Regions from separate parts of the Salipaludibacillus sp. CF4.18 genome, predicted to be linked through region 1. Evidence: predicted binding sites of a transcription regulator. Region 1 holds the regulator's gene; each other region holds the start of a gene.
What was found. Region 1 encodes LexA, which represses DNA repair genes until DNA is damaged. Its sites were predicted from a motif close to CGAACATATGTTCG; they were not measured.

Region 2: a site for LexA is predicted at 3,056-3,069, ahead of ACHABW_RS11935 (carbohydrate kinase). Genes of this name have one in related genera too.
Region 3: a site for LexA is predicted at 2,532-2,545, ahead of ACHABW_RS08900 (DNA polymerase IV). Genes of this name have one in related genera too.

The regions. Positions count from the first base shown of each region.
Region 1 is NZ_JBIMEV010000001.1:278,225-284,743, reverse strand. Features, by position in the region: gene sirA (sporulation inhibitor of replication protein SirA) at 1-92, opposite strand, end outside; gene tkt (transketolase) at 250-2,247, opposite strand; gene ACHABW_RS01415 (DUF896 domain-containing protein) at 2,658-2,891, opposite strand; gene ACHABW_RS01410 (YneB family resolvase-like protein) at 2,963-3,613, opposite strand; gene yneA (cell division suppressor protein YneA) at 3,610-3,930, opposite strand; gene lexA (transcriptional repressor LexA) at 4,132-4,755, shown strand; gene ACHABW_RS01395 (YheC/YheD family protein) at 4,939-6,264, opposite strand.
Region 2 is NZ_JBIMEV010000016.1:32,386-38,904, forward strand. Features, by position in the region: gene ACHABW_RS11925 (hypothetical protein) at 1-676, shown strand, start outside; gene ACHABW_RS11930 (pseudouridine-5'-phosphate glycosidase) at 908-1,831, opposite strand; gene ACHABW_RS11935 (carbohydrate kinase) at 1,938-3,023, opposite strand; gene ACHABW_RS11940 (ABC1 kinase family protein) at 3,184-4,827, shown strand; gene ACHABW_RS11945 (phasin family protein) at 4,840-5,181, shown strand; gene ACHABW_RS11950 (transcriptional regulator SplA domain-containing protein) at 5,384-5,659, shown strand; gene splB (spore photoproduct lyase) at 5,659-6,519, shown strand, end outside.
Region 3 is NZ_JBIMEV010000010.1:64,277-70,795, forward strand. Features, by position in the region: gene ACHABW_RS08890 (hypothetical protein) at 109-834, shown strand; gene ACHABW_RS08895 (YolD-like family protein) at 921-1,250, opposite strand; gene ACHABW_RS08900 (DNA polymerase IV) at 1,247-2,479, opposite strand; gene ACHABW_RS08905 (hypothetical protein) at 2,676-3,092, opposite strand; gene ACHABW_RS08910 (tetratricopeptide repeat protein) at 3,313-4,374, shown strand; gene tig (trigger factor) at 4,521-5,816, shown strand; gene clpX (ATP-dependent protease ATP-binding subunit ClpX) at 6,175-6,519, shown strand, end outside.

The DNA of each region.
Region 1 (6,519 bases):
TTTTCAACAAATAGATGAAAAAGTTTTTTTTCCATACCGTTGTACATATATGCGACCTCTTCATTTACTAAAATGATATCATACCTTCTCATAGACATTCTCCTCCTAAAGCTTGTACCTACCTTAATTATAGAAGAACTACCCTAAAGGATTTGTCAGAATGTGTAAGGAAAGCTGACTAATTTTGTCATATAAAAAAGATGTCTCAAAAGGTCCTAACAGACCTTTTGAAACATCCCATTCTAACAATTATTTTTCTAGTAACTGCTTGAATTTCAAAACAACATTTTCCGATGTAAAGCCATACTCCTGTAAAATTTTATCTCCAGGCGCTGAAGCTCCAAAACCATCAATTGCCAATATAGAACCATGATCTCCCGTGTAACGATCCCAGCCCATAGATACAGCCATTTCAATTCCTAAACGATTTTTAAGATTTGAAGGAAGTACAGACTCTTTATATTCTAGTGTTTGTTCTTCAAAACGATCCCAGCTTGGCATACTAACTACGGAAACGTGAATTCCTTCTTTTTCTAACGCGTGTTGTGCTTCTACCGCTAGAGAAACCTCTGATCCGGTTGCCAGTAGTAAACCGTCTGTCTTACCATTCGATTCAGAAACAACATAGGCACCTTTTTTCACTCCTTCATATGCTTTCTCTTTCGTCGAAGCAAGTGTAGGTAAACCTTGACGAGTAAGCACTAAAGCTGTTGGTTGGTCAGAACTTTCCAATGCAATTCTCCATGCTGCAGCAGTTTCATTACCATCAGCCGGACGAATAACAGAAATACCCGGAATAGCTCTAATAGCAGCTAACTGCTCAACAGGCTCATGAGTAGGACCGTCTTCCCCTACTGCAACACTGTCATGCGTAAACACAAACGTTGTAGGGATTTTCATTAGTGAAGACAATCTTAATGCTGGACGTAAGTAATCTGAGAAAACAAAGAATGTTGCGCAATAAGGCTTTAAACCACCGTGCAATGCAATACCGTTTGCTGCAGCGGCCATCGCAAACTCACGAACACCGAACCAAATATTTCGACCGGAGTAGTTATCACGAGAAAAAGCATCTTCTCCGTTCATCATTGTTTTTGTAGAAGAAGCTAAATCTGCTGAACCACCAAACAAACTCGGTACAGAGTTAGCCAAAGCGTTAATTACTTCTCCGCTGTGCGCACGGGTAGCTGCCTTGTCTCCTTCTTCATATACAGGAATATCTTTATCCCATCCTTCAGGTAACTCGCCTTTAATAGCAGTAGCTAGTTGGTTAGCAAGCTCAGGATGAGCTTTTTTGTATTCTTCAAATTGCTCGTTCCAAGCGTCTTCTTTCTTTTGACCTTCTTCTTCGAGCTTCTTGTAGTGCTCTCTCACTTCATTTGGAACATGGAAATCTTCTTCAAAAGTCCATTTATACGATTCTTTTGCTAATTTGACTTCATCTTTCCCAAGTGGTGCACCATGAGATGCTGATTTACCACTTTTGTTCGGAGAGCCAAAACCAATCATTGTTTTTACTTCGATTAATGTAGGACGATCATCTGACTTAGCGCTTTCAATTGCCGCACTAATTGCTTTAAGGTCGTTACCATCTTCAACACGAATTACTTGCCATCCGTATGCTTTATATCGGTCTTCGACACTTTCAGAGAAAGATTCATGTAAATCACCATCTAAGGAAATATCATTTGAATCATACATAACGATAAGTTTTCCTAATTTCAGGTGACCTGCTAATGAAGACGCTTCAGCAGAAACACCCTCCATTAAATCTCCATCTCCGCAAATGCTGTATGTATAATGGTCAACAACATTAAACTGGTCTTTATTATAAGTTGCAGCTAAGTGCTTTTCAGCCATAGCAAAACCAACTGACATAGCAAAACCTTGACCTAAAGGACCTGTTGTAGCTTCTACTCCTGGAGTATGTCCAAATTCGGGATGCCCTGGAGTTTTACTTCCCCACTGTCTGAATCCTTTTAAATCATCTATAGAAACGTCATAGCCATGGAGATGGAGTAAGCTATATAGAAGCATAGATCCGTGACCCGCAGATAAAATAAAACGATCACGATTAAACCAATCTGGATTTTTTGGATTATGGTTCATGTACTTACTGAACAATTCATAAGCCATTGGTGCCGCACCCATAGGCATTCCCGGGTGACCTGAATTCGCTTTTTCAATACTGTCAATTGATAGTGTTCGGATCGTGCTAATAGATAAATTCTCGATGCTTGTAGCCATTCTTGATCAGCCTCTTTTCATAAAAATTTTATCAAATATACTTTTATCATATACTTTATAGAGAGGTTAGACAACCATATTTAGCATGTTAGTTAAAAATATAACACATTTACAAAAAACTAATTTCATTTAAGACATCTGATAATGAATACATTCTGTAATTTACAGAGAGTATTGCGGCTATGATATATATTAGCCTAATTCTTTTAAAATAAAAAATTAAATTAGAACAGAGTGGAACTCGAGTCCGATAAATGCGCATGCTTTCCTTCCTTGGTTTTTCAATTAAAATAACAATAATACTTATAGGTGAAAAATATTCAAATAAAAAAAGTAATCAGTTTCCCAAACAACAATAATGGAAAATGGATTACTTAATATAAACAAATCAAAAGATATTTCAAGAGAAATTAGTGTAAAGAATCATTCTCTTTTTCTTTTTTTAATTTAGCTGGTGTTACATCTGTACCTTCTTCGTCAACAACTTTTACCGATTTTAATTGGTTCTTAAATGACTTGCGAACATTCTTCAAATATTCATTCCTTAGCTCTTTTTGCTCTTTTTGTTCTTTTAATGATAAACCTTCGCTTTTTGCTTTCCTTGCTAAAATGTTTATTCTATCAAGTTTTTCTTTATGAATCATCTGAATCCCTCCGTTTGTTGATAGGCATATTTCATTTTAAAGCAATGAAATAAAGGATTCAAGTTTACTGCCTAATCGTTGGACAAGCTTTTCATATGTTCCTGATATCTTCGATGTGCCGTTGCTTTTGAAATCGAATATCCCATCCCTCTTAGCATTAGGGCCAGTTCATGAAAAGTCATTCCACTCTCTCTTAATCTCAAGATCTCTTTGAGTGGAACCTCTTTTCTCTTTCTTCCTCCACCACGGGTTGCACCCAATAGATTCATAGACGGATCAAAGCCATTACTAACAGCTCGCTTCATCCCTCTTTTTATTTTAACATTTTGAAGTTTACGCTGATACTCCTCCACAATAGCGACGATATCCAACACCATTGAGTCGGTCTCAGATAATGCTAATTCACCATTGTCTTTTAGAGAATATATTTTTACATTCATTTTATTCAACTGGTGAATGAGAGCCATTTTAGCATTCCCACGACCAAGTCTTGTGTCGTCTTGAATAAGTAATATATTAGCCTCTTGTTTTTTAAATCGTTCGAGCATGATAAATATTCCGTCTCTCTCTATTTCATAGCCACTTGCTTTTTCTTCTATTATATCAATAACCTGGATGTTTTCGGCTTCTGCTATTTTCACTAGTTCTTCTTTTTGTCGGATAAGAGATGTTTGTTGTGTTTCTTTGTCAGTACTCACTCTCGTATATATTATTCCTCTCACTCTTGAGCAACTCCTGTCAGCTGAGTTGGAACGTCTAATCGTTGACCCGGAAAGATACTCTCATTATCCAAATCATTTTTTGACTTCATCCATGAAATAGTCTGTTCAATTGTCATATCATGGTCATCCGAAATGGAACTGGCAATCGCCCATAGAGACTCTCCATCTTCAACGGTCCATTCTGTTGACACCTGATACTTTTCTTCAACTGGAGTATGATTATCTGAAAAATAAGTCCATGAGTATAATACACAGGATAAAAGAAGTATAAAAACAGATCCGTCTATGTACTTTCGTAAAGATTTATATGTTTGCATTGCTCATCACCTCATAATAAGAATGTTTGTTCCCTTTTACTATAACTAGAACAGTTGTTCGTGTCAAGCATATAAGTAGAACGAGTGTTTGCGAAACTAACGTTCTCATGGTATAATGTTCCTGTAAATGTTTCTTAATACTAGATTGCTATGATATACAACTATTAAATAGAACAAAATACATATAACGAGGTGTGAAATATGACAAAGCTCTCTTCTAGACAGCAAGCTATTTTTGATTTTATTAAATCAGAAGTTAAAGATCGTGGATATCCCCCTTCGGTGAGAGAAATCGGAGAAGCAGTGGGCTTAGCATCTAGTTCAACTGTGCATGGTCATCTATCAAGACTAGAGAAAAAAGGCTACATTCGCCGTGATCCAACTAAACCGCGCGCTATTGAAGTTTTGGGATTACATGATGATTCCTCTCAAGTAAATCACACGGCATCCATACAAATTCCTGTAATTGGTAAGGTTACTGCAGGACAACCGATCACTGCGATTGAAAATGTGGAAGAATACTTACCATTGCCAGCAAGCTTTGTTCAGGATGAACAGTCCTTTATTCTTGAAATATCTGGGGATTCTATGATAGAGGCTGGTATATTTGATGGCGATTATGTCGTAGTTAGACAACAAAGTCATGCAAATAATGGAGAAATCGTGGTCGCTATGACAGAAGATGATGAAGCGACTGTGAAACGATTCTTTAAAGAAGATAATTACTTTCGACTCCAACCTGAAAATTCTACATTAGACCCAATCATTTTAGATAAAGTTACTATTCTTGGCAAAGTCATCGGCGTTTTCAGAACACTTCAATAACTTATGTATACCATTGAAAAGAAGATCAAGTGATACTACTTGATCTTCTTTTTATTTTTTACCTAGTGTTATGCCAGATAGAGTTTAAGAATGATGTCTGTCTAGATTTTAAAAGTAGGACAAGGAGCCTGCCTCATCCTTTCTCTTTAGTTATGAAGATTTAAATGAAAGCCTCACATTCCGTTAACTGCGTCCCGCACTAACAAACCAAACTTGAGTTGTTGAAAAAGTATTCTCTTGCCTAGTAGGTCTTTTATATTTAATTTTTTTCTGTATAATCTTTGTTGAGGGTTTTTTACAAAGCTCCCTTTTATTTTTATTTTTCTTTTGGGTAACTTTTTCCTCTCTGCTGTTACTTACTTTGTTTCCGTTATCTGCCTCTAAATCTCTCACATCTTCTTCGCTTCTTGTTTCCAAGAGGGAACCTTTAGCATACGAGAGTATATTTTGCATGGATTGCATTAAGGTTTTTTCACCATATGCTTTCAATAGTGATACTTTTGCGCTCTGTGAATTACATTCAATAAACTTAATTTCTAGATCTTTTGTTAGTCCAAAATCTATCCCGATCTCTCCAAATTCCCCATATTTATCTTCCGTCTCTTTATAAACAGTGCATAAAAAGGATTCAATTCTTTTCTTAATTTTCAATTTTTCTTTGGAGGATAATTTTATCCACTTGAACAAATCATCAAGTGGGATAGCATCTGAATGAATTGTAATCGGGGAGTTTTCTTGGCTAACTCTTGCACTTATTCCACCGACCTGAATTCCTTTAGTTATATCTCTTTGTAATTCAGCCCGCAAATCTATCCTTCTATTGTTAAGTTCTAATAGGTCGATAGCTTCTTGTACCATAAATCCTTTCCCTTTGTAAAATTTGTCTAAGAAAGGGATAACATCATCTAACTGTTCATAGTTCATGGTGTAAATTTTTTGTTGAGTATAATCATAATACTTACACTGATAATGATTATTTGATAACAATTCTACGCGCACCACATTTTGTCCTTTTCTCCCGGTGACCCCTTTCAGATAAATCGTTTGATGTTTATTCATCATGTAAAATAAATCTTCTGGACCTTCATATAAAACCGTTTCTAACAAATAAGGTTTTAATGGCTTAAGATTACTAAAATAGTTATAAATGTCCCAATTTCCTAATGAAGAAGGATTCAAAAAGAATGTTTTCTTTTTCTTGCATTGATCTATAAAAGTGCGATAGTTGTCTTTAAATTTCTTCGTTGCACCACCACGCCGATAAAGAACTTCTGGATATGGAAAAGTACCTTGTTTCCATAAGTTATTTTTAAAATCAAAATAATATCCAGTAATGACTTGTTTGTCTATATTGACTTTATTAATGGAGAAAAAAAACATTTTAAAATAATCTTCTTTATTAGCCTCCGCCAATTTTTCCAGCCGATAATGGGGTTTATTTTTAGAAATACCTTTCCAGGCTCTATTCGACACTAACACCCCGAGACTATCGGTTATATTTGCCTTCATACTCAAGTTTCATCACCCTTTCCTCTGTAACATGCTCAAACATATCATATTAAGAAATAAATAAATGGTGAGTATATAACCTCTTAAATATCCCTGTATTACACCCAAATTCCCAGCGTAAATGTCAAAATCCATTTATAACGATATGCAGATCCCTTAATACCATACTTTTGATTTCACCCCACCTTATTTAAATCATTTCTTACAATTATTTTACTTACTATTAACTATCTGATTAGTCATTATTTCTTTAAA
Region 2 (6,519 bases), on a different contig from region 1:
GAAGTGGTTTTACGGGGCAATCCTTATTTCTCTTTTCCATTCCGTAAACTTTTGGATTGCATATTTTATTATCTATCAATCAGAGTTTGCTTCCGCTTTATACCTAGTCTCGTGGACAGAGATATTCTGGGGACCTCTTCTAGGCTTTTTATTTTTCTTTACTTTTTCGTTATTCATCGGAACAATTGCCGGGGAATTAATTTCTCAGATAGCCCTAACTATTGTTTTTGCTATTTTCCCGCTCGGACTCTTTACATTAATTCAAGGGCTGATAGACGTTCATTTTAAATATTATCTAAACCAGCCCGTTTGGTTAGAATACGTAACACCATTTATGTATGTCTTTTCGAACACATCAACTATTGCTACAATTATTACAGCTATCGTTTTTACTGTCTTTTTTCTTTTGCTTGGTACTTTCTTATATAAAAAGAATAAAATTGAACACAATGGAGAATTTCTTATTTTCAAGAAACTTAATCTCCCATTTTTAATCCTGTTTAGCCTTTGCTTTTCATTATTAGGTGGAATGATTATTTCTTCTTTGGCACCGTGGAATGCAGATGCGCTAAGAATTGTCTCTTATTGGATTGGCTTTACGTTATTCTTATTATTCTCATTGTTAATTGCAAGGAGACTGCTAGCGATGAATCTAATGATTAGTAATAAAGCATAATAAAAACGGCATAGCTGTCTTTTATTAAATACAGCGTGATCTTTAAAGCCACCCCCGAGTAGCACCTACTTAGTGCGTGTAGGTGCTACTCGAAAGGAAGCGAACTTCCCTTGATGCGTGTGGCGTAATGATAGCTGTCAACTTATAAATTACCTTGTAAGAAAACTCTAAAAAGTTGGAAGAGGCACTGGAAAAGTAAATAACTTTTTCTGTGCCCCTCACTTCTTTTATTTATTTTTCAATATCATGAAGGGCAACGGCAATTTCCGCCCCTACATGAGCGTTATTCTCTACTAAAGCAATATTCGTCGTTAACGTTGCACCTTCACTTAGTTCTTTTAAACGATCCAGTAAAAAGGGTGTTGTTTCTTTCCCGCTTATGCCTTTATCCTTCGCTTCTTTAAGAGCTTTATCAATAATTTGATCTATCAAAGATTTATCCATTTCTTTATCTTTCGGGACTGGATTTCCAATAACAACTCCGCCATGGAGGTTTAATTCCCATTTTACGTTTAACATAGCTGCAATATCCTGAGGAGTCTCACCCTTAACATCAACACCAAAGCCACTTTTTTGCGTGTAAAAAGCCGGGAACTCGTCTGTTTCAAATCCAACAACGGGAACGCCATGTGTTTCTAAATATTCAAGAGTTAAACCAATATCTAATATTGATTTCGCACCTGCACAAACAACGGCCACATTTGTTTTGGCTAACTCCTGTAAGTCAGCAGATACATCCATTGTTTCTTCAGCGCCTCTATGTACGCCACCGATTCCTCCGGTTACAAAGACTTTTATTCCAGCCAATTCTGCACAAATCATCGTTGCGGCTACCGTCGTAGCACCTGCTTTTTTAGAAGCCAAAACAGAGGCAAGATCTCTTCTGCTGACTTTTTCTACATCTGTCGCTTTTGCTAAATAAATAAGTTCTTCCTCTGAAAGTCCTATTTTAATTTTCCCATCTAAAATAGCAATCGTAGCTGGCACTGCTCCTTTATTGCGAATAATTTTTTCAACTTTCTTAGCTGTGTCTACATTCTGAGGGTATGGCATACCGTGAGAGATAATTGTTGATTCAAGAGCAACGATTGGTAAGTTTGCTTCTTTAGCTTTTAATACCTCTGCTGAATAGTCAATATATTGTGTGTAGCTCATGTTATGTTCCTCCTTGGTTTGATGGTTCTTAGTTTCATTTCGTTTTAATTTATTCTTGGTCGATCGAATTTTTAACGAAATTCCTTTTTTTATTGCCCTTGTCCTGTTAAAGTACCTCGTTAAAAATGGATTCATTTAATCCTTCGGCAACGGTTTCTGTAGTGCTTAACGTTCGCTGTGCCAGCTTCGTGCCATTTTCACAAGCAACCTTTAACGTCAGTCCTTTATGAATGCTGTAAAAGACGCCAGCAGCAAAAGCATCCCCTGCACCCGTAACATCCTCTACATGTGTTTTTAACGCAACAGTCTGTCCTATTGATCCTTCCACCGATTGAAAATGTGCACCTTTTTCCCCTGCAGTAACAATTATATTCTTCACTCCAAGCTTCACTATCTCATCCATTTTCATTGGAATGTCCTTTGATTTCACATGAGGAACATACCTTTCAATGACTGCGTTTAACTCCTCAATATTTAAAATAAAATAATCGATTTTCGATAGATCGTCCGGTAATCGATTAATTTTTTTGGCGGATACTGGCACAACTCCGAGAATTTGCTTGCCTGCATCCTTTTGATGAAATATAGACGATAAAACATCTTTCGGGAAATTCGTGTCAAGAATGATCATATCAGCTGAACGGAAATGACTAAGAGATTTTTTTACATCAGCTACCGAAACTGCGTCATATATATCCATCTCTGCTAGTGCAAACATCATATTATTTTTTTCATTAAGCACCGCAGTATAGTTTCCAGTCCTTTGATCCTGTTTTTGAATCGATGTCGACATATCATAATGTGACGAGTGAGACCATATTTTGTCTCCTTCAGAATCGGATCCTACTGCAGTATAAAGCAATGTTGGTACTTGAAGTCTGGCAAGATTGTCTGCTATATTTCTGGCTACTCCTCCAATTGTTTCACTGACCACTACTGGATTTGAGTCTTCCCATTGGAATTCTGATTGAATTTTTGCCTTACGGTCAATATTCGCTCCACCGACACATAAAACTTGCCGTTCATTATTTAATACATAGGCTCTTCCTTTAATATGGCCATTTTTTGTCAATGACGAAATATAACCAGCTACAGCAGATCGGGATAATTGTAATCTGCTAGCTAAATCTTGTTGTGAAATATAAGGATTATTTTTAATGAGACCTATAATGTACTCTTCTTTTTCGTTCATTACCTTCCTCCTTATCCTCTACTTAATTAAAACAAACATTTGTTTATAAATCAAATGTTTGTTTATCCTTGTTTTCGCTTACTTTTTATTACTTAAGGGTATAGAATTAATTAACATACATCATCCACTATTATTTTGTATGTTTATCAGGAGGCACAATGTGAAAAATTTCTCTTTATATCGAATCACGGTCATTGTTATTATGTTTCTTAAATTTGTTCTGCAACTATATATCTTTAATAAAACACATAAAAATTGGGATTCAGCCTCTCATCAAAAATGGGAGCAGCTATTAAAAAAACAAGCAATAGAGTATCGCGAAAAAGCGCTTAAACTTGAAGGTTTAATGATTAAAGTTGGTCAATTCCTTAGCACTCGGGCCGATATTATGCCTGAAGTTTTCCTGAAAGAATTAGCAGACTTAATTGACCAGGTCCCTCCTGTTCCAGCCGAAATTTCCAAGAAAATACTGGAAGATGAATGGGGTCAACCTATTTCCAATCGATTATCACAAATTAGTGATAAACCGATTGCCTCCGCTTCGATTGGAGAAGTCTACAAAGGCACATTAAAAAATGGACAAGAAGTCGCAATTAAAATTAAACGGAATCATATCGATAAAATTATTCGCACAGATTTTAAAGCATTACGAATCGTACTATGGATTACCAGGACCTTCACTAAATTCGGTAAAGAAGTCGATACGAAAGCTTTATTCAAAGAAGTCGTTTCAATTATCGGTGATGAGCTTAATTATTATAAAGAACTAAAAAATGCTCAAAATTTTCAAAAGAGATTTAGTCATAGTCAGGATTATTATATCCCGCAATTCTTTGAAGAATTCTGTACAAAAAAAGTTCTCGTGATGGAGTGGATTGAAGGAAGAAAGGTAACTGAATTATCTTTTCTAAAGAAACATCAAATTGATCACAAAGACACAGCAAGAAGACTTTTTCAATTTTTTATTGATCAATTGCTCGACTATGGAATGTTTCATGCTGACCCACATCAAGGAAACATTCTTATAACAAAGGACGGTCAAATCGTTATTCTTGATTTTGGAATGGTTGGAGAAATCTCACGCGATGACGCCAAAAGAATTCGCAAGATGATTCAAGGATTTGTCTTGGATGATTATCAGCTTGTTATTAGCCAACTTGAAGATTTAGGTTTCCTTCTTCCCAAAGCAAATAAAAAAAAGCTCCAAACCTTACTTAAAACTTATGTAGATATGTATTTGGAAGAAGACATTACTCAATTAGATCAGCACAAGGTAGAAGAAATATTTAATGATCTTCAAGAAATAGTACGGGAACAGCCTATCCAATTACCCGCAGAATTCGCGTTTTTAGGTCGCGCCGCATCTATCGGTATTGGCGTTCTAACAATTATTGATCCCAAAATCGATTTTATAGAATTGGGTAAACCTGTAGTAGCGAAATGGTTAGAAGATACCGATGACGACCGCGGAAATATAAAGATGCAAGTATTGAAAGAATCGGTGAAACCTTTATTGTCGCTCCCTCGTAACTTAAATAGTTACCTTGAAGCACCTCATGAACAAAGAAAATCTGAAGAACGAAGACAGTGGAGGCAATTTGACCACCAAAGATATATACTATTAATAATCAGTTCTGTATGTGGTTTTTTCTTCAGTAGTCTATTGTTATTTGTCTCGCTTATTTTCTCTTTTCCATTGTTGCAGAGCTTTATGGCTCTTGTGACACTTGTATTTTTAATCGCTACTGTTTTTAGTTTTATCATTCATAAGCGGTGGGTGAAAAAATTAGACAATAAATTTTAGGAGGAGTTACTTATGAGTAATTTATTAAAAACAGGGTTTTTGTTAGGCTTAGGAGCTGCAGTATCTAGTAAGGAAAAAGTAGAAAAGTATATTGATGATTTAGTATCCAAAGGCCGGGTTACTCCCCAGGAAGCTGACGACATGTATCACTCCCTACTAAAAAAGGGTGAGGAAACAGAAGAAAAATGGAATACACGTTCAAAAGAAAAAGTAGGCAACTTTATAGAGGATCTGAATCTTGTGTCTAAAGATGATTATAAGCTTTTACAAGCGAGAGTTGAATTATTAGAGGAAAAGTTATCCAACCTTGAAAAACAAGACAAAGATTCTGAAATAGACGAAGACCACCAGTAAATATTTTATTCGAGTACTTATATGAAGGCACTGAAAAAGTTGTTTTTTTACTTTTCCAGTGCCTTTTTGATGCTATGAACGAAGCCATTGCCATGTATATTTTTAAATTTTATCAATGGTCCTGTTTATCTGCTGTTTTTTTCTAGGTATATCTCTCCCGTATTCTCACATGATAGGAAAGAAAAAAGGAGGCAATACTTTTATGGATAGTAATCAATTACAGTCAGGTGACACCGTATTTGTCATTCAACGAAATCCTCATACACAATCAGTCGCACATATTCAAGAAGCATCCATTGTTACCAATCCTTTTCACCCTGGTCATTTAGCTTTGTTTTTCATGGAAGAGTATTATCCTCTAACGGATGATTTAGCCATATACTCCAGCTACTCAGAAGCCAAAGGGGATTACACATCTACATTTGGTCCAATGGAATCGGATCTTGACCAATCCCCTATCCAAGAGACTTACGACTGATGATCCCTCCTTTTGTACCTCAACTCGTTTATATGGAGCCACGAGCATTGGAATATCCATTGGGAGAGCAGCTTCACAAGAAATTCACCGACATGGGAATTGAAATACGTCAGACTACTTCACACAATCAAGTTCGGAATATACCAGGGAAAAATCATTTTCAACAATATCGCGTAGCAAAATCTACCCTTGTAGTAGGCGTAAGAAAGACATTGAAATTCGATACATCAAAACCTTCTGCAGAATATGCGATTCCACTAGCTACTGGTTGCATGGGCCATTGCCAATATTGCTATTTGCAAACCACAATGGGCAGTAAACCTTATATTCGTACCTACGTAAATACCGATGAAATATTTAACGCAGCTGATGAATACATGCAGGAACGTGCCCCTAAGGAAACTCGGTTCGAGGCAGCTTGTACATCTGATATTGTTGGCATAGATCACTTAACTCACTCTTTAAAAAAAGCTATTGAACATTTTGGGAAATCGGAACATGGTAAACTTCGTTTTGTCACTAAATACCATCATGTAGATCACCTACTAGATGCTGACCACCGAGGCAAAACCCGGTTTAGATTCAGCATTAATGCCGATTATGTTATTAAGCATTTTGAACATGGTACTTCCCCTCTGAATGAGCGCATAAATGCGGCTGTAAAAGTCGCTAAGGCCGGCTACCCGTTAGGTTTTATCATCGCTCCAATATATTTACACGAAGGTTGGGAAAAGGGTTACTATACGATGTTCGAGAAGCTCAACAAAAAACTTCCTCAATCATTAAGACAAAATGTAACATTCGAATTAATTCAGCACAGATTTACAAAACCTGCAAAACGAGTGATTCAAAAAAATTAT
Region 3 (6,519 bases), on a different contig from region 1:
GCGTCTCTCTGACCTAAGTGAACTATCTATCAGAAGAACTTCATTATTAGTTTCACTTCGTTTTGGATACTTTAATAAAAAGAGAAGTTTTATTAAAGGAGCTCTATCATGTCCCTAGACGCGTTACTTATGGGCGTTGCTTTTATCCTCATCCATCTATTTGCAAACAATCTTATACCTTCAGAGAGAATTCGGCGATTAAAGTGGTTTTCATTTTCCGGAGGTCTAGCTGTATCCTATGTATTTGTCTACGTTCTTCCGACTCTGCATAAAGAACAAATTGTCGTCAAAAAGTATGGAGATTACTTTACGATGGAATCGGAATTGTATTTTGTTGGTTTAATAGGGCTAATTATTTTTTATGGGATACAAAAAGTTGTTAGAAATGCACAAAAAACATCGCCGCCAGGCAAAGTTAAAACTTTGTTTTGGTTACAAATCATCTTTTTTGGCGTCTATAATATGCTGGTTGCCTATACAGTTATTGCGCATGATGTTTTGGGTATTCAAGCGGTATTTTACGGTCTTGCAGTTGGAATGCACTTTATCGCTGTTGCTCATGACTTAGGGAGGGAATATCCGGAGATCTATAATAAAGTAGGAAAGTACGTTCTAGCCTTTGGCATTGTTGCCGGATGGGCGTTAGGTATCGGAGTGAACCTTTCTCCTTTAACAGAATCAGTTATCTTTGCCTTTATTTCAGGAGCAATGATTTTAAATGTTTTAAAATATGAACTGCCTCCAGATGATGAAGCACACTTTATTACGTTTTCTATTGGCGTGATTTCATACACTACCATTACGATGTCGCTTAAGTTTTTCTTTCAGTGGTAATCTGTTTCCTATACCAAGATGAAATTTCTTGGCACGGGTAGAAAGAAAAGAAAGGAAGGGCAAAGCCGATCTTCATCGACTTTGGCCTATTCAATACGTTCCATGGATTTTAAATCGTTAATTTTAATCCATTCCCCTGAAATTTTTAATTGGTGAAGTTGATGATCGATATGGTCAATGACTCCACTGATTTCGGTATCATATCCATTATTCCAATAAATGATGCGTACATCGATTGTGTAATTCAAGGACTCCATGGCAACAAAGCCGAGCTCTGTTAACTCATAGTCATTTAGGTTTGGTTTGGGGTCCTTTGTCACTTCTCTGTTTCGGTTACGTAATGCCTGGATATGTTCAGGGAGCATCATTCGGCTTCCTTCCCACATAAGGTTACCTCTCTTGATGTAATCACTCATTTATAATGTCCTCCTATTTTCGCAGCACGTTCATCGGATTGACTGGCTTGAAGAAGAGCAGATGCCCGACGAATCGAGGTTTTTCCATACTTTACGTTAATTTCATCCATTGTATAGCCAAGTTGAATACGATGTTCCTGGTCGGGATCAAACAGACTTAGTTGAACCATCTGATCGCTTGTAAGACTGGATAAGGAGACGCCAAGGCGACGGATGGGAAACGTATCCCAAAATGTTTCCAAGAGCTCACAGGCGTAATGAAACACAGATGTGGTGACATTGGTTGGTTCCATCATAGTAAGCTGTCGATGAAAGCCGGTTGGGTGATCGTAGCTTGCTCCTGACATGCTTAGAGTGATCGTTTGTCCCATGACGTGAGAGCTTCTTGCACGCAGACAAACTTCTTCGCAAAGCTCCAGCAATACCACTTTGATATCTTCCTTTTTACGATAGTCTGAAGGAAGGGTCATCCCGTGCCCGATTGCTTTTTGACTATTCGTGGAAGAGGTGGAAACTGGAGAATAATCAACACCATTTGCATTCATCCATAAAACCTGTCCGTGTATTCCCCATCTTTTTTTTATCTTTTTCACATCTGTTTGTGCCAGTTCTCCGATTGTTCGTATAGCCATCATTCGTAAATGATGACTCATCCGAGTTCCTGCCCGGAACAAGTTTTCGATTGGCATCGGCCATAACGTATGAGTCAGTTCTTCTTTTTTCAGGTGAAAAATACCTTCTTTCGTTTTTTTAGCGAAATTATCACATGCCATTTTGGCTAAAACTTTATTTTCTCCAATTCCCACCCGAGCGCGGACGCGGATCTGTTTCTGGATGTCATGTTGAATCTGGCGGGCTATCTCATAGGGATCACCGAATAATTTTTGAGAATGGGTAAGATCCATGAACTGCTCATCAATGCTGTACGGTTCTACGATGTCGGTATACCTTTCCAAAATTTCAGTGATTGCTAACGAACTATCAATGTATTCCTGCATCGTTGGAGGTACAACGACCAGGTGTGGACATTTTTGCTGCGCTTCCCACAACCGTTCGCCATTTTTAATACCTGACTTCTTGGCGAGAGGACAAGCAGCTAAAATAACACCGGATCTTCGTTTGGGGTCTCCGGAAACGACGAGAGGCTGATCTAGGTTTTTATAATGCTTCGCTTTTTCCACAGAGGCAAAGAATGATTGCATATCAACTAAAAAGATGACTTTTTTCATAGCTGTAATCCCTCCTTAGGCACAATAATACCTAAGGAGTCGGAAGAAAACAAGAACATTTGTTCGGTAATATTTGGGTCTCATAATTCAATTGATCAGAAAAGAACTCATATACGAAGAGAGACATGGGGAAATATAGTGCAGAGGGTAATAAAAAATATTTTTAATCATCTTTTTGAGACGTCATCAATGTCAGTTATTCCACATTTTTTAAGTGACTGGAAGAAAGGAAATTACGTGTATCTATTCCATCAAGCATAAGTGTCATGTCCTCGTGTGAAGATTTGACAGAGAAAGAAACGACGTGCCAGCCTTTTAATTTCAAATATAATAAAGAGAGTCTTGAAACAAGCGTTCTAGGTTTTTCTTCAATGAAAGCCACTCTAAATGGTTCGAGTGCTAAAGGGATAAATACAAAATTGAGTTGCAAACCGCATGATACATAGTATCTTCGAGCAACAAGGGCTTCATATAATTGTCGTTGACTGTCCGTTAAGATACTTAGTTCGTATTTTTTCACAGTAGTAAAATAGGGGCGCGAATAGTGTATGGTCATGGTATGTGTTAATACGATAACGAACATAGCTATCAGCATAAAGAAGAGAGTAGTCATTTTTATCCATCCTCACTTTCTATCTATCGATTGAAAAACTATATGTATACTTAACATTTTCAAAATCGTTGAAAAATAAACGTGAATCACAAAAGTATTGAAAAAAGACGACGATAGTCATAATTGTATTTGTTTTTCTACTTGACAATTGATAAACTAATGAGACAGATGTGAGAAATCTACATAATACAGAATTAAAAACGAAAGGAGGATAGCTAAAATGGGGAAGCAGGCAAATGGTCATGATGACAATGTTATCCTTTTTCCAGGACTTGTTGCAAGGCTTGTAGAAAAAGGAATGTCATCTTTAAAAGAGAAAAAATTGTATGATGCGCTAACATATTTTAAACAGTCGACAGATTTGGAACCGCAGCATCCACAAGCCCGTTATGGACTCGTCATCACGAATATCGAGCTGAACCGTTTAAATGAGGCAAAGAAATATTGTGAATCCATGCTTAAAGAAGGGATTGGAGAATATTTTGATGTGCTTCAAGTTTACGTCTCTCTTCTTATTCAGTTAGGTGATTACGAAGAAGTAGTAGGATTACTGGAGACGGTAATGACAGAAGAGAAACTGCCTGCAAAAATGGCAGAATCATTTTACCACTTGTTGGATTTCGCAAGGAATATGACAGAAGGTTTTGAAGAGATCGCGGACGAAGTAGACTTCGGGGAAAAGGATTCGCTTGAAATGGTCCCTTCAACCGATGAACTTATTAAGGTTTTGGAAAAGGGTCATCCTGATCAGCAATGGGGGGCGATTCAACAACTGAGTCACTATGACTCCAGTGAGGTTCAAAATGCGTATCGTGCTTTTCTGAAAGATAAAGATCATTCACCAGTTCTAAAAAGCTATCTCCTTCAAATTTTAAGAGAAATGAAGCATCAAGGAGTATATGAAGTACATAAATTTAATGAGCAGTATCAAGTGAATATTGAAGACTTGGAAGATGTATTTCATGAAAAGTTTGGAAACGAAGTGATTCACAGACTTGAACATGAACTCGGACAAGAAAATCCATCATTATTTGAAATGGTGGGACAAGTCTGGTGGCACTATTTATTTGCGATATACCCTCAGGCACCCATTCCTTTAGATATTGAAGTGTGGGCTTGTGCCTTGCATCACATGGGAAATAGTTTAATGGAAGAGGAAACGTCGTATATAGAAGATGTCCTTCCATTCTATGGAGGTGAAAAAGAAGCAACAGTAACCGCAGTGAAACAAATGAAGGAAATCGAGTCATTACTATTTGCAACGGATCAGACACATACATAATAATGGAAAAGAAATTACATACAGATATCTGCATTTTCTAATCAAGCAGAAATCATTGAAATGAATGCAACGTGTGTTATAATGTAGGGGTTGCAAAAAGCTGAAGCGATAAATATGATTTTTTTTATGTTGGAGGGAAAGTATACATGACAGCTAAATGGGAAAAAAAAGAAGGTAACTCCGGAGTCTTAACTGTGGAAGTGAACAGTGAGCGCGTAGACGATGCCTTAGATCAAGCATTTAAAAAAGTATCTAAACAGGTGAATATTCCAGGATTTCGTAAAGGCCGTGTACCGCGTCCGATTTTCGAACAACGTTTTGGTGTAGAATCACTATATCAAGATGCATTGGATATTCTGTTGCCACAAGCTTATACAGAAGCAGTGGAAGAAACAGGAATTAATCCTGTGGACCAACCTGATATTGATATTGGTGATATGGAAAAGAGTAAGCCTTTATCTTTCACAGCAACTGTAATTGTGAAACCAGAAGTGAAACTTGGTGAGTATAAAGGATTAACAGTAGAGGAAGAAGATACTACTGTTACGGATGAAGATGTGGATCAGGAAATTACACAACTTCAAGAAAAGAACGCAGATCTTGTCGCTGTAGAAGATGGAGAAGTGCAACAAGGCGATACAGTGGTAATGGATTTTGAAGGATTTGTAGACGGCGAACCTTTTGAAGGTGGAACAGCTGAAAATTATTCTTTGGAAATTGGCTCAGGTCAATTCATTCCAGGGTTTGAAGAACAGCTTACAGGTGCAAAATCCGGAGCGGATACAGAAGTAAATGTAGAGTTTCCTGAAGACTATCATTCAGAGGAACTAGCTGGTAAAAAAGCGACATTTAAGGTGAAAGTTCATGATATTAAGCGTAAAGATCTTCCTGAACTTGACGATGAATTCGCGAAAGATGTCAATGAAGAGTATGAAACATTAGAAGACTTGAAGAAAAATACTCGCGAAAAGCTGGAAACAGCAAAACAACAAGAAGCAGACGCTAAGAAAAAGGATGTTCTTGTTGAAAAAGCAGCAGAAAATGCTGAAGTTGACATTCCTGAAGCAATGGTTAAGACAGAAGTCGACCGTATGCTCGAAGAATTCGGTCAACGTTTGCAGTCACAAGGTATGTCTTTAGACATGTATTACCAATTCTCTCAAACAGATGAAGAAGGTATGAAAGAGCAATTTAAAGAAGACGCTGAAAAGCGTGTTCGAATGAACTTGACTCTTGAAGCTATTTCTATTGAAGAAGAATTGGAAGCATCAGATGAAGATGTTGATAAAGAAATTGAGCAAATGGCTGGCATGTATCAGCGCTCTGCCGATGAAATTAAACAGATCCTTGCAATGCAGGGTGGAGTAGATACGCTTAAGAATGATTTAAAAGTTCGAAAAGCAATTGACTTCTTAGTAGATAACAGCAAAAAAGAAAAATAATTATTTAGTAGGGCAAGGCGCGAAGTAATTCGTGCCTTGCTTTATACATAACCTAATTACATAAAGCTTAAAGCGAATAACTTGACTTTTAAACCGTGACTCCCGTATTCTAGATCAGACTTAGAAGATTTGATTACCCTTTCTTTATGCTCCCGAAATAAAATGTGGTACAATTTAAGGCAAAGGTGTCAAATACAATCTTTTAAGGAAACAAAAATAAATTTAGTGATCATCGTATGAGAACGTGATTAAAAACAGATACGGCTACGTACAATGTAAAGATAGCATAATAAAATATCGAACAGACGAATTTAAGGTTTCCGTGCGAGTTTCAATTTTACTGTAAGGGGTGAAGAGAATGTTTAAATTTAATGAGGAAAAAGGGCAGTTAAAATGCTCTTTTTGTGGAAAGACACAAGATCAAGTGAGAAAGTTAGTTGCCGGACCCGGCGTGTATATATGTGATGAATGTATCGAGCTTTGTACAGAAATTGTAGAAGAGGAGCTGGGTAGCGAAGAGGAAGTGGAGATGGAAGACATTCCAAAGCCTCAGGAAATTCGTGAGATATTAAACGACTATGTCATTGGTCAGGACCAAGCGAAGAAAACTCTATCCGTAGCTGTTTACAATCATTATAAGCGTGTCAATGCGACAACGAAAAATGATGAAGTGGAACTAGCGAAAAGTAATATTTGCTTGATC